Regions from separate parts of the Chryseobacterium endophyticum genome, predicted to be linked through region 1. Evidence: riboswitches for the same ligand, from Rfam matches in the RefSeq annotation. Region 1 holds a riboswitch; each other region holds the start of a gene.
What was found. Region 1 has a riboswitch for cobalamin ahead of AC0N32_RS03480 (TonB-dependent receptor plug domain-containing protein). Riboswitches for the same ligand answer to the same signal wherever they lie in the genome.
Positions count from the first base shown of each region.

Region 2: linked by a shared signal. The riboswitch ahead of AC0N32_RS09105 (TonB-dependent receptor plug domain-containing protein) and the one ahead of AC0N32_RS03480 (TonB-dependent receptor plug domain-containing protein) in region 1 are both predicted to bind cobalamin.
Region 3: linked by a shared signal. The riboswitch ahead of AC0N32_RS09505 (acyl-CoA thioesterase) and the one ahead of AC0N32_RS03480 (TonB-dependent receptor plug domain-containing protein) in region 1 are both predicted to bind cobalamin.

Region 1 is NZ_JBWGXE010000001.1:730,044-734,294, forward strand. It holds gene AC0N32_RS03470 (cytochrome-c peroxidase) at 1-839, shown strand, start outside; gene AC0N32_RS03475 (transporter) at 842-1,789, shown strand; cobalamin riboswitch at 1,916-2,100, shown strand; gene AC0N32_RS03480 (TonB-dependent receptor plug domain-containing protein) at 2,213-4,234, shown strand; gene AC0N32_RS03485 (YncE family protein) at 4,231-4,251, shown strand, end outside.
Region 2 is NZ_JBWGXE010000003.1:212,907-217,157, reverse strand. It holds gene AC0N32_RS09130 (endonuclease) at 1-84, shown strand, start outside; gene AC0N32_RS09125 (CCC motif membrane protein) at 156-488, opposite strand; gene AC0N32_RS09120 (DUF2752 domain-containing protein) at 514-801, opposite strand; gene namA (NADPH dehydrogenase NamA) at 838-1,890, opposite strand; gene AC0N32_RS09110 (cytidine deaminase) at 1,995-2,477, shown strand; cobalamin riboswitch at 2,563-2,737, shown strand; gene AC0N32_RS09105 (TonB-dependent receptor plug domain-containing protein) at 2,767-4,251, shown strand, end outside.
Region 3 is NZ_JBWGXE010000003.1:296,733-300,983, reverse strand. It holds gene AC0N32_RS09515 (YcxB family protein) at 1-136, shown strand, start outside; gene AC0N32_RS09510 (hypothetical protein) at 365-1,186, shown strand; cobalamin riboswitch at 1,248-1,425, shown strand; gene AC0N32_RS09505 (acyl-CoA thioesterase) at 1,531-1,914, shown strand; gene AC0N32_RS09500 (HD domain-containing protein) at 2,099-2,689, opposite strand; gene AC0N32_RS09495 (XAC2610-related protein) at 2,693-3,382, opposite strand; gene AC0N32_RS09490 (PadR family transcriptional regulator) at 3,720-4,049, shown strand; gene AC0N32_RS09485 (PspC domain-containing protein) at 4,061-4,251, shown strand, end outside.

The sequences.
Region 1 (4,251 bases):
GGAAACTGTCCCGGAATAATACCATTTCATGCGGGTTTTGCCATATCCAGGAATATGCTTTCACGCACCATGGCCACAGCATAAGCCACGGCATTGATGATCGGCTGGGAATGCGCAATGCACCACCAATACAAAACATGGCTTTCCTGAAAAATTATACCTGGGACGGCGTAAGCCACAACCTCGATGAAAGATCGCTGGTTCCCATCACGACCGATTTTGAAATGGATAGTTCGCTCCCCGAAGCGGTTGGAAAACTTAACGCTGACAGCAATTATAAAAAAATGTTTAAAGCGGCATTCGGAGATGAAAATATTACAGGAGACAGAGTTTTGAAGGCGATTTCCCAGTTTATGGCGACCATGATCTCTGCTGATTCAAAATATGACAGGATGAAAAAAGGAGCGGCTGCCTTCACGGCTGAAGAGAACCAGGGAATGTCGCTGTTTCAGAACAAATGTGCCGCATGTCATTCGGGTGACCTGTTTACGGATGAAAGTTACCGCAATACAGGAATGTACTACAACAGCCAGCTCAATGACCGGGGAAGGTACAGGGTAACTTTAGACTGGAATGACAATATGAAATTCCGTGTTCCAAGCCTCAGAAATGTGGAATATACCGCTCCTTATATGCATGACGGAAGGTTTTACTCCCTGGATGCCGTCATGGATTTCTATTCCGGAAATGTAGAGGACCAGCCGAACCTTGATCCTCTTTTAAAACAGAACGGTCACGTAGGAATTCCCATGAACAGCCAGGAGAAACAGTATATCATCGCTTTCCTGAAAACCTTAAGCGATCAAAATTTTATTACCAACCCAAAATTCGCCGAGTAATCATGATTAAAAAACTAATGGTATTCATTTGCCTGATGAGCTTTTATCTCCATCAGGCCAGAACGGTCAATGACAGCCTTTACATTCCACAAAGTTTCAGTCATATTGTTTTGTATGACGATTGTGATGCGTGTGGCTGTGCTGCGGGCAACGGCTCTTCCGGTTTTGAATCGCTGCTTAATCCTCAGTTTATAGGAATTAAATATTTTGCCCAGCATTATAAAGCCAAAGAAAATCTTTTCACTGATGAACTGACCCAGGACCAGTATTTCAATACCATTCAGCTCTGGGGTAAAATTCCTGTCGCCAAAAAGATCAGTGTTTATGCAAGCATTCCCTATCATTTCCATACCAAAAAAACACTGCAGGGAGATATTCCGATCCAGGGAATCGGGGATGCCAGTGTGATGGGAATTTACCAGCTTATGGATTCACGAGATTCTGCTCACCAGCTTAATGGCGGGATCGGCGTGAAAATTCCGGTCGGAAAGTTTGATGAAAAGGGAATCTCCGGTGTGAATCCCAGTTTTCAGCTCGGTACGGGAAGCTGGGATTATCAGCTGGCCATCAATTATAAGTTTCAGAAGAATAAAGTGGCTGTACTGCTCAGCACCGATTATACGCTGAAAACGGAAAACAGAAAGCATTACCGTTTCGGAAACCAATGGAATTATTCTGCGGCAGGTTTTTACAGGCTCTGGAATGCTGAAAAAGGTGTGGTTTCGGGAAAATTGGGTGTGCAGGGTGAAGTGTATGACTGGAACAGGCAATTTGGTGAAATTATGCCCAATACCGCTGGCAACGCACTCTATGGAAAACTTGGTTTCGAGGCTTCCTATAAGAAGTTCAGCCTCGGGAGTGAGATCATGCTTCCTGCATACTCCCATCTTGCGGGAGAAGATCTTGAAGCGAGGTCACGTTTCAGTGTGTTCCTGAACTTTGGGATTTAGCAATGTAAATAAGAAGCTTCAGGTATTGTCTGCGGGAGAAAACTGCTTTCAGGCAATACCTTTTTTTCAATTATATGATTCATACTCACGGAGATTACATTCGATTTTGATTCTATGATTTATTTTCTATCTTTGCCGCAATCTGGTGAGCCGTAAAAAGCGCTTAAAAGGGAATCCGGTGAAAATCCGGAACAGACCCGCTGCTGTAAGCTCCAAACCAAAGTTTCCGGAAGGTATATCCACTGTTTTTTAATGGGAAGGATTTCGGAAACGGAGTAAGTCAGAAGACCTGCCGGAGGATTTATCGTTTGACGCTTTCGTGGAATAAAGCTTAGGACATCATTGATTCTGTGCAGTGTATAGCTGTACTTTATCACTGTATTCTTATATCCGTTAGCGTCATCATTATCCTATGTTGAGCTAATGGTGACCATATTTTTTACATCGCGACTTCAGAAGGTTGTTTGCACCATATTGGTGTTGACAGCACATCTTGTATTTTCACAATCCGTCCGGGATACGGTGAAGGAACATTCAATCATTCCCGTTCATATCAAGAAGAAAAATTTTAAACAGGTTCTTCCGGCACAGGTTTTATCAGGAGAAACACTGGAAAGGCTCAATAGCCATTCCGTTGCCGATGCGCTAAGATATTTTTCCGGAACACAGATCAAGGATTATGGTGGGATTGGCGGACTGAAAACCATCGACATCAGAAGCATGGGAAGTCAGCATGTCGGTGTTTTCTATGATGGCATTCAGATCGGAAATGCGCAGAACGGTGTGGTGGATCTGGGAAGATATTCATTGGACGACCTGGAAGAAATTTCTTTATATAACGGGCAGAAAAGTGAGATCTTCCAGCCGGCAAAGGATTTCGGTTCTTCGGGATCAATTTATCTGCAGCCCAAAATTCCAACCTTTAAAGATCAGAGTAAAACAAATCTTACGGTAAGGTTAAAAAACAGTTCTATCGATTTATTCAATCCTTCCTTCCGGCTGGAACAGAAAATATCCCAGAATATTTCGGCAAGTTTCAGTTCGGAATTTATTCAGAGTGACGGCGTTTACAAATACCGCTACAAAAAGAAATATCCCGACGGCGAAATTGCCAACGATACGATTGCCAAACGCCATGATTCGGATATCAGGGCCAAACGTTTCGAAACATCTTTAAATGGAAATCTGAATAACGGAAGCTGGAATGTCCGTGGCTACGGCTACCTCTCCGACAGGGGAATACCTGCTGCTATTGTCAATAACCGTTTTGACGGGAGAGGGGAAAGGCAGACCGATGAGAATTTTTTTGTCCAGGGAAGCTTTAGGAAGAAAATATTTCCGAAACTGGAAACTCAGCTGAAAGCCAAATTTGCCTACGACTACACGCATTACATCGATACGGCGTCCTCTATAAAAATCGAGAATCAGTATGTACAGCGGGAACTTTACCTTTCAAGCTCCAATCTCTATTCGGTAACGCCGGACTGGGATATCGGCGCAAGCCTGGATTTTCAGTATAATAATCTCGATGCGGATCTTGATAATTTTTCCTATCCCGTGCGGTATACCACTCTTACAGCATTCGCTACGACTTACCAGTGGAAAAATCTGAAGTTTTTAGGAAGTGTCCTGGGAACCTTCATTGCCGAACAGGTGGAAAAGAACACAAAATCACCCGACAGGACGGTCTGGACTCCGGCCGCTTTTCTGAGCTACCAGCCTTTTGCGGGCAGAGATTTTACCGTAAGGGCTTTCTATAAAAGGATTTTCAGGATGCCTACATTTAATGACCTTTATTATACGATGATTGGCAACAGTTCCCTGCAACCGGAATTTACCAATCAGTATAACCTGGGCTTCACTTATTCCCAAAGTTTTGGTCATTCAGTTTTACAAAGAATTTCGGTAAAGGCAGACGGCTATTTTAACAAAGTGGAAAATAAAATCATCGCCGCTCCCAACGGAAGTATGTTTCGCTGGATGATGCTGAATCTGGGTGAAGTTGAAGTTCTCGGAACCGATGTTAATCTTCAGGCAGATCTTGTTTTTGGTAAACTAAAGATTCATCCTTTGTTAACCTACACTTTTCAGCGGGCAAGAGATTTTTCCGGTCGTGAAGAGTCTTATTTCGGGCACCAGATTCCGTACACGCCATGGCACAGCGGATCTTTTTCCCTGATGTCCGATTATAAAAGCTGGAGTTTCAATTACAGTTTTATCTATGTCGGCGAGCGTTACGACGGGCAGCAGAACAATATTCAGTACAACTATATCCAGCCGTGGTACACACACGATCTGTCGGTTCAGAAGAAAATCAATTGGAAAAAGCACGAATTCAAAGCAAGCTTTGAGGTGAATAATATCCTGAATCAGTATTATGATGTGGTCTTAAATTATCCGATGCCGGGGAGAACTTTTAAACTCATTGTCAGCTTTACTTTATGAAAAAATTAAACTTTTAC
Region 2 (4,251 bases), on a different contig from region 1:
AATTCTATTCAGATTAAAAATCTTCCGCAGGGCTTTTATGTTCTGAAACTGGATGAAAGCAGTTTGAAATTTATTGTGAAATAAAACAAACCTGATTATAATAAAAGCCTTCATCTAGCAAGATGAAGGCTTTCTGTTGATATCATTTTAAAATATTATTGTCCGAGCAAGTCTCTCATCCTTTCTTGCATCAATTGAGGGTCTTTCATAGCTTCCCAACCAACAGTTGATAGCATTACAATAACATAAATAGCATAAAGCACACTTAGTGAAATACCGATAATTGCCATAATTTTTCCGGCATTCAACTGGCCGTAGTTAGAGTACAACGTTGGATTTTGTCTGTAGAGTTCTCCATCCTTTTTTGCAAGAATAAGGGCAATAATTCCTGATATAAGTCCAGGAAGACCGTAACAACAGCAACCTATGATTGATACAATTCCTAAAATAAGGACTGCGGTTGCGTTTGGTAATTTTTGTTGATCCATAGTTTATAATATTTTATATGTTGTGTTAATGACTAAAATGATGTTTGTAAAAATAGGAGACGACCATAATGACAGCATTCATTGCTGCTAAAATAACAAGCAGGGTTCCGTAGTTCCTTTTTTTATCAACGAAATTAAGGCCGACCGTTGCAAAGAACAGCAACAGGGTATATACGGCAGGAAACATGTGAAAAGCTTCAGCAAAGCGGCCCTCGAATACCATTACAATGGCTCTTTGAGTACCGCAGCCGAAGCATTCGATCCCAAAGAATTTTTTGATAGGACACGGAAGCATGAAATCTTCAGCTTTCATATTATTATTCGTTTTTTGTTGATCAAATATATAAAATTATGAAGATATTTTGGCTCTTAAATACTGATGTGGGAAAAAACATTCTTCATCCATCTCGAATGATCCCTGGACCGCAATGTATGGGTTTCTTAAAATCTCTCTTGCAATAAAAATCAGATCGGCATCTCCTTTTTGCAGAATTTCTTCAGCATGCGAAACTTTTTTAATCAGACCCACAGCTCCCGTTTTTACCTCTGCTTCATTTCTCACCTGGGAAGAAAGCGGAACCTGGTATCCGTCATAGAGAGGGATTTTTACACCGTGAATATTGCCGCCACTGGAAACATCAATAAGATCAACATGGTGACTTTTTAAAACTTTTGCCAATTCAACACTATCACTGATATCCCAACCGTTTTCTGCATATTCAGTTCCCGAGATTCTTACAAATAAAGCGGTATTTTGATCAAGTTCCTCATTTACAGCATCCACGATTTCGATTAAAAAACGGATCCTGTTTTCAAAACTCCCGCCATACTCATCTGTTCTGATGTTGGAAAGCGGTGATAAAAACTGGTGGATCAGATAACCATGTGCCGCATGAATTTCAATGACATCGAAACCGGCCTGTACAGCTCTTCTTGCTGCATTTTTAAAATTCTGAACCTGTTCTTTAATTTCTTCAACAGTTAACACATGAGGAATTCTTTCCGACGGATGATAAGGAAGCGGACTAGGCGCAATCGTCTCCCAGCCTTCTTCTAGAGGAATCTGAACGGTATTTTCTGTAGAGCCTTTTCTTCCGGAATGTGACAGCTGGATACCTATTTTACTTTCTGAATTATTATGTACAAATGTTACGATCTTCTGAAGACTTTCAGCTTGCTCGTCATTCCAGATTCCCATGCAGTGATTGGTGATTCTTCCGCGAGGCTCAACTCCTGTGGCTTCCAAAATAATTAATCCTGCCCCACCCTGCGCACGGCTTCCGTAATGCACAAAATGGAAATCATTCGGAAAGCCGTTTTCACTGGAATACATACACATAGGCGACATGACCCAACGGTTTTTCAATTCAACATTTCTGAAGGTAACTGGAGTATATAACATTTTATTTTTATTTTTTAAAAACTGAGAATTGCAAAGAGCAGGCCTTTATTGCCCACCTCGTGAAAAAGAAGTAATTTTATCCCCCTTTTTTTAATCCACAATATATGAAAAAAGAAACTCACATCAGTTACGAATATTTTAAGAATAGCACCGAACTGAATGATATAGAAAGAAAATTATTGGAACGGGCAAAGCAGGCACGTGAAGACGCTTATGCCCCCTATTCGAACTTCCTGGTAGGATGCTCGGTTCTGTTGGAAAACGGCGAAATATATTCCGGCAACAACCAGGAGAATGCAGCTTTTCCTTCAGGACTTTGTGCCGAAAGAACGGCTTTATTCTGGGTAGCTGCTAATTTTCCTGAAATGAAGATTAAAAAAATCTTTGTGATCGGAGGTCCGCGGGAATTTCATGAGAAAAATCCGCCGATCCCGCCATGCGGAGCCTGCAGGCAAAGCTTAATGGAATACGAAACCAAACAGAATGAGAACATCGATCTGTATTTCTCCAGCATGAGTGAGGAAATGGTGAAAGTTCACGCCATTAAAGATCTTCTGCCGTTTTACTTCGATGCTACGTTTCTATAATGTAATGACGACGATTTAGAAAACCTCAATCATCATTCGAGAATCAATTCCTGAAGTGTGTTTTTGGTTTTCAGCTTAATAAGTTTATATTTGCAAAAATTTTGGTTTCCAATCATTTGGAATGAAAAGGGAATCGGGCGAAAATCCCGGACTGTCCCCGCAACTGTAGATCGCAAGAAGATTTCTACGACAAACCACTGTGAAAACGGGAAGGTGTAGAAAGCGAAAGTCAGGAGACCTGCCAGAATTATAACTAAATACATTGCTTTCGGAGGAAAAGTAAAATAGAATGGATATAAAAAGATCTTTACTACTGATTTTTTCGGCTTACGGCTATTTTCTTTCTGCGCAGGAGAAAGCTATTGACACGGTGTATGTCTTTGACAACCAAATGAGTAAAGTCAAGCTTTTTCATAAAGTCAGCACCATCTCCCCAAAAGACATTGAGAAAAACTCTGCCAATCTTTCTGATCTTCTGCGGTTTCAGTCACAGATTTATATTAAGGAAAATGGGCGTGGCGCGGTATCATCTCCTTCTTTCCGGGGAACGGGTGCAGGACACACTGCTTTTGTATGGAACGGAATCAATATCAACTCTACGTTCCTAGGACAGGGCGATGTGAATAATATCCCGCTTTTCGGATATGATGAGCTCGAGGTAAAAGCCGGCGGTGGAAGTGTACAGTATGGAAGCTCAGCCATTGGCGGAAGTATTCATCTCAACAATAATCTTGAATTTAATAAAGGTGCACATGCTTCCCTGTATTCTGAAGCAGGATCTTTTGAAACCTTTAATAATTTCCTGAAGGCTTCTTACAGCAATCACCAATTCAGCGTAAAAATTTCGGGCAATTATTCCATCAGCCAGAATGACTATGAAGTTCCGGAAAAGGAATACATCAACAGAAACGGAAGATATTACAATTCGTCTGTCAACATAGGTGCCTCTTATAAAATTGCGCCTCACCAGACGATTTCGTGGCAGAATCAGATTTTTGACGGTTCACAGCATTATCCGGTTTTTGTTGAAAACGGGAACAAAACAAAGTACAATGCCCAGACGCTGAGAAGCCTCCTGGCCTGGGATATTTCAAAAAATAATGTCTCGAATAGCTTAAAAGCAGCTTATATGGAAGATAATTTCCAGTATTTCGGGGATATCGACAAGCCGAAAGAAAGCGGTGCGGAAGGAAAGAATTATATTTTCCGGAATGATTTTAATTATTTCATTACACCCAAGCTCAACGTGAATGCTATTGGTGAATTTCAGATCAACAAAGGACTGGGTTATCAATCGGGCATCGGTGATATCAGCCGAAATATGGGTTCTGTAGCCGGCCTTGCAAGGTATTTCATCAATGACAAACTGCGTTTTGAAGCAGGTTTTAAGAAAGATTTTGTACAAGATATATCCTCGCCCTTTCTATATTCTTTTTCAGGAAAGTGGGAGCCTTTAAAATGGTATCATGTAGAGGTCTCTTTTTCAAGAAATTTTAAAATTCCTTCGTTTAATGATCTTTACTGGCAAAAAGGAGGAAATGTCAATCTGGTTCCTGAAACTTCAACCAATGCCGATATGGATCACGAATTCATCTTTGGTGATTTCAGACTGACGGTAAGCCCTTATTATATGGATGTCAAAAATTACATCAACTGGCTTCCGACAGCGGCCGGATACTGGGCAGCATTCAACACGTACAGCGTAGAAATATATGGCCTCGATTCTCAGATCACCTATCACAGGAATTTTGGAAACCACGGTTTGCGCCTTAAT
Region 3 (4,251 bases), on a different contig from region 1:
AGACTGGTTCCTGATTTACCAAAATGCGCAGGTCATGAATATGGTTCCGAAAAAGTTCTTTACAAGAGCTCAGATCCTGGAACTCAGACATATCATTAAACATAATCATGTCAAGTCAAAACTTAGAAAAGATTAATGTTTTTTAAACTATAACGGAAGAAAGTGTTCAGAAAGGAGAATATCTGTTTTTGAACGCTTTCTTTTTTTAGACCATTAAAAAAAAATAACCACTATTTTGAAAGACAGATGATCAGTAGGTTTTCAATAAAATTTAGTTGTTTTTAATGTTTATTGAAAACAAATTAAACATTTAGGAGAATTGCTGCTTCATTAGTATCTTCAGAAAAGCATTAAATTAATATATTTGAACTGTCAAAAAAAATTCATGATGATTTCCGTAAACAAGACTCTGTATTTATCCGTTTTCAGTTTTCTACTAATGTCTTTTGCCAAAGGGCAGGAGAAAGTTCCTTTCGGTGTGGTAAAAGCTGAAGAAGGATATGCCATGGTACGGGTTCATAAGGATGACTACCGGAAAATCATTGATAAAATCCGGATGAAAACCGGTGATGTTTTTATTTATGTGAAACCGGCTCCCGGTGAAACCGAATGGATCTGGATCAAATATCCTGAAAAAGATGACACCGACAAGCCTTTCGTACGCTACGACAGCATTACCAAAGAAGGAATGGTAAATAAAAACCGCGTGGTTTTCATCGATAAGCTGCCCCAGTTTACGCCTTCCAAATCAAAAAACGGTAAATCGCTTATCTTTACGGATGACACCAATCCTAAGGTTCCGGGAAATCAGAGAACAAAAGTAATCATTGATGTTTACCCTTCTTATGCAAAACTCAAAAAGCAGGAAAAAGATGCCGACGGGAATATTGTAAAAATCGACAAAGTAAAATCATGGGGCGTAGGAAAGGAACTTCCTGAAGGCCTTACGGAAATAAAATCAATCAGGGTCCAGCAGCCGGGAAGAGGCTCCGTTTTTGTAAGGGATGCCATTAAAAACATGTTCCAGCCCACCATGGATTTCAGCAATGTGGGCGTAACAGCCATTGACAACGATCATATTTTCCTATACATGATCAATGGCTCCGGCGAAAATAAATATACAACCATCTGGACCATCAAACAGGGAAAAGTTCAAAGCCAGATCATTTATAAAAATCCTGAATAATCCATCAATTATCATTATGTTTGCACCCGGAAAGATTGGGGTTAACGGTTTTCCGTTTCCTTATTCTTTTCAGGAAAACGGTTTTGCTTAACTGCAGATTAAAAGGGAATCGTGTGAGAATCACGAACTGTCGCGCAACTGTAAGTAACTGAAGTCTTTATAAAAAATCCACTGTGCTGGCCATGGGAAGGAATAAAGATGTTACAAGTCAGGAGACCTGCCTTTTTCTTTATCATAAAAAACTTTCGCGATTTGAAGTTTATTGATCTAAGAATACTCAGGGATTTCTCTCTGCTCTTTCTGCTGTCCTTAAACTCGTCATTTCGCTTTAATTATAATGAAATATGACTACAGAAGAAAGAATTGAAGCCTCGGAAACCAGAATTTTCAAAGCCGTTTTCCCCAATACAACGAATCATTACGACACCCTTTTCGGAGGAACCGCGATGCAGCTCATGGATGAGGTTGCTTTTATCGCCGCAACACGATTTGCAAGAAAGCGCGTGGTAACCGTGAGCAGCGATAAGATCGACTTCAAAAGATCCATCCCCGCCGGAACGATCATAGAACTGATCGGGAAAGTCGTTCACGTGGGAAACACAAGTATGAGGGTAAATGTAGAAATTTATACCGAACAGATGTATTCGTATGAAAGGGAGCGGGCCATTGTAGGCGATTTTACCTTTGTAGCTATTGATGAATTCAAGAAACCAATTCAAATATTATAAGGTGCTCCGGCGGCCTTTGGCCGCCGGAGCCAATTTTCAAAATGTCTTTTAATCGGTTTCGGCGGGCAAGCCCGCCGAAACCTTTTTTTAAGCATACAATCTGTGAGATTTTTATAGTGAATTACTTTTATTTAGCTTTAAAAATCAATTCAATAGCAAAAAGACGTTTGCATAACATTTAAATTTATTTTAAAACTTTCTCCGTCTCCAGATTTTTAATCAGCAGCAGTTGAAATGCCTCTCCCAATTCATCGGATGCTCTGCTGATCGCATTTTCCAGCATATTTCTGATTTGTTTTTCGGTCACTCCCGCTTCGGTCCAGCTTTTTCCTGAAGTATGGGAATTCAGGATAAAAGGCATAATCCGGTCGATTGCGCAGGCGAAAATGGCGTCCGGTGTCTGTTCTTCTTCAAATTCCAGCCAGAGATTGAAGAATTCGGATCTTAAGGGTTCGTCAAGGATTCCGAAAATCTTTTGCGCGGAAACCTTTTCCCTTTCAAACTTGCCGACCATGGCCGCTTCGTCAAACAAGAAAGTATCTCCGGCTTCAATTTCCACAAGATCATGAATAGAAAGCATCCTGATCACCCTCAGCAAATCGATATCTGCCCTGTTTTTGGCGTAAGGAAACAGAATCTGTGCAAGGATGATAATCTGCCAGGAATGCTCTGCGGTATTTTCCCTCCTGGAATCATCGGCATTAAAGTTTCTTCGCTGTACATTTTTCAGGGCATCAACGGCCAGGATAAAATCGATTTCTTTTTGAATCTTCATTTTTTAATTTTCTTTATAATATTCACTGATTGGATACGTTTTGATGCTGGTAACCCATTTATCATCAACAAATTCACGTTTTGTAACCTTCACTTTTTCACCGCCTGTCGCATCTTCTTCCAATTCATACACTTTAAACAACCCTCTTTGCGGCAAAACGGAGTATTCGGTGGTTAAGTGCCAGCAGCAGCCTGATTTTGAATAGGTAATCAATCTTTTCCTTTCAGCATCCGTATTAAACATTCCAAGGTTTTCATGAGCCAGGGCGGTTAATTCTTCGCTTAAGACAAATCTTTTGCGGGTACTGTTATAGACGTACACATCATAAGACGGGCCTCCGTAGCCACTTTCATTCCCGTTTCTCACTGCAAGATCTTCGGTTCCGTCGAAATTGAAATCATCAAAAATCAATGGACTTTGATCATTGTAAAGCTGGATAATATTAACGGTCGGCTTCTGGTTTTCATTCAGATAAAAATTAAGATTATCCGATTTCAGGGTCTGAATCAGGGCAGCAGTCTTTTTGTCATAAAGGTTTATGGTTGCTTTTCCTTCACATTCGTCTTTACTGCAGGTCTCCACATTTATTTTTACATTATAATGGGATGATCCGTCATTGATCTCAAACTGATGCTGAGCCGAAATATAGATATTAATGAACAGAAAAGGCAGTAAAAATTTCAGGCGTATCATATGTGCAGAATGTAAAATAAGTTTAATCGGATACAAAATTAGGGGTTTTAATTCAGAGTCTGCCCTAAATCTCCATGGTAATTTAAATTAAAAATCGCACATTTTTTTTAAATTTTATTTTAAAAAGATCTTAATTTTCATAAAACAAAAATTCCGGCTTAAAAATAATTTACCTGATTATCAATAACTTAAATAAATTAATAAAATAATTTCACTACTTTGTATTGCATAATACCATTTTAATTACATATCTTTGTAATGTAAAATCGAAGAAGGATCATCTAGCTAGGTTCCGGAATTCGAAAATTATATAACTAATTAACAAAACTTATTAAAGATGAATACTGAAAATACCAAAGCGCAAATGCGAAAAGGGATTCTGGAATTCTGTATTTTAAGTCTCATCAATCATCGCGAAATGTATGTTTCCGACTTAATCGATGAACTGAAAAAAGGAAAACTGGATGTCGTGGAAGGAACACTCTACCCTCTTTTAACGAGATTAAAAAATGGTGAGTTTCTTTCGTACAGATGGGAAGAATCTACAGGAGGGCCTCCCAGAAAATACTACCAGATCACTGAAAAGGGTAAGCTGTTTTTAGATGAACTTCAGAATACCTGGAACGAATTAACAAATTCAGTCAATCAAATTACTCAAAAAAATTAAAAAACAAAGCTATGAACAAAACACTCTCAATAGGACTCGCAGGTTTTTCTTTCACGATAGAAGAACACGCATATATAAAGCTAAGCGATTACCTGAACGCACTGAGAAGCTCACTGGATGCTTCTGAAGCAGACGAGGTAATGCACGACATAGAAATCAGAATGGTGGAAATCTTCAAAGATTCTATGGCAAAACGTGAAGT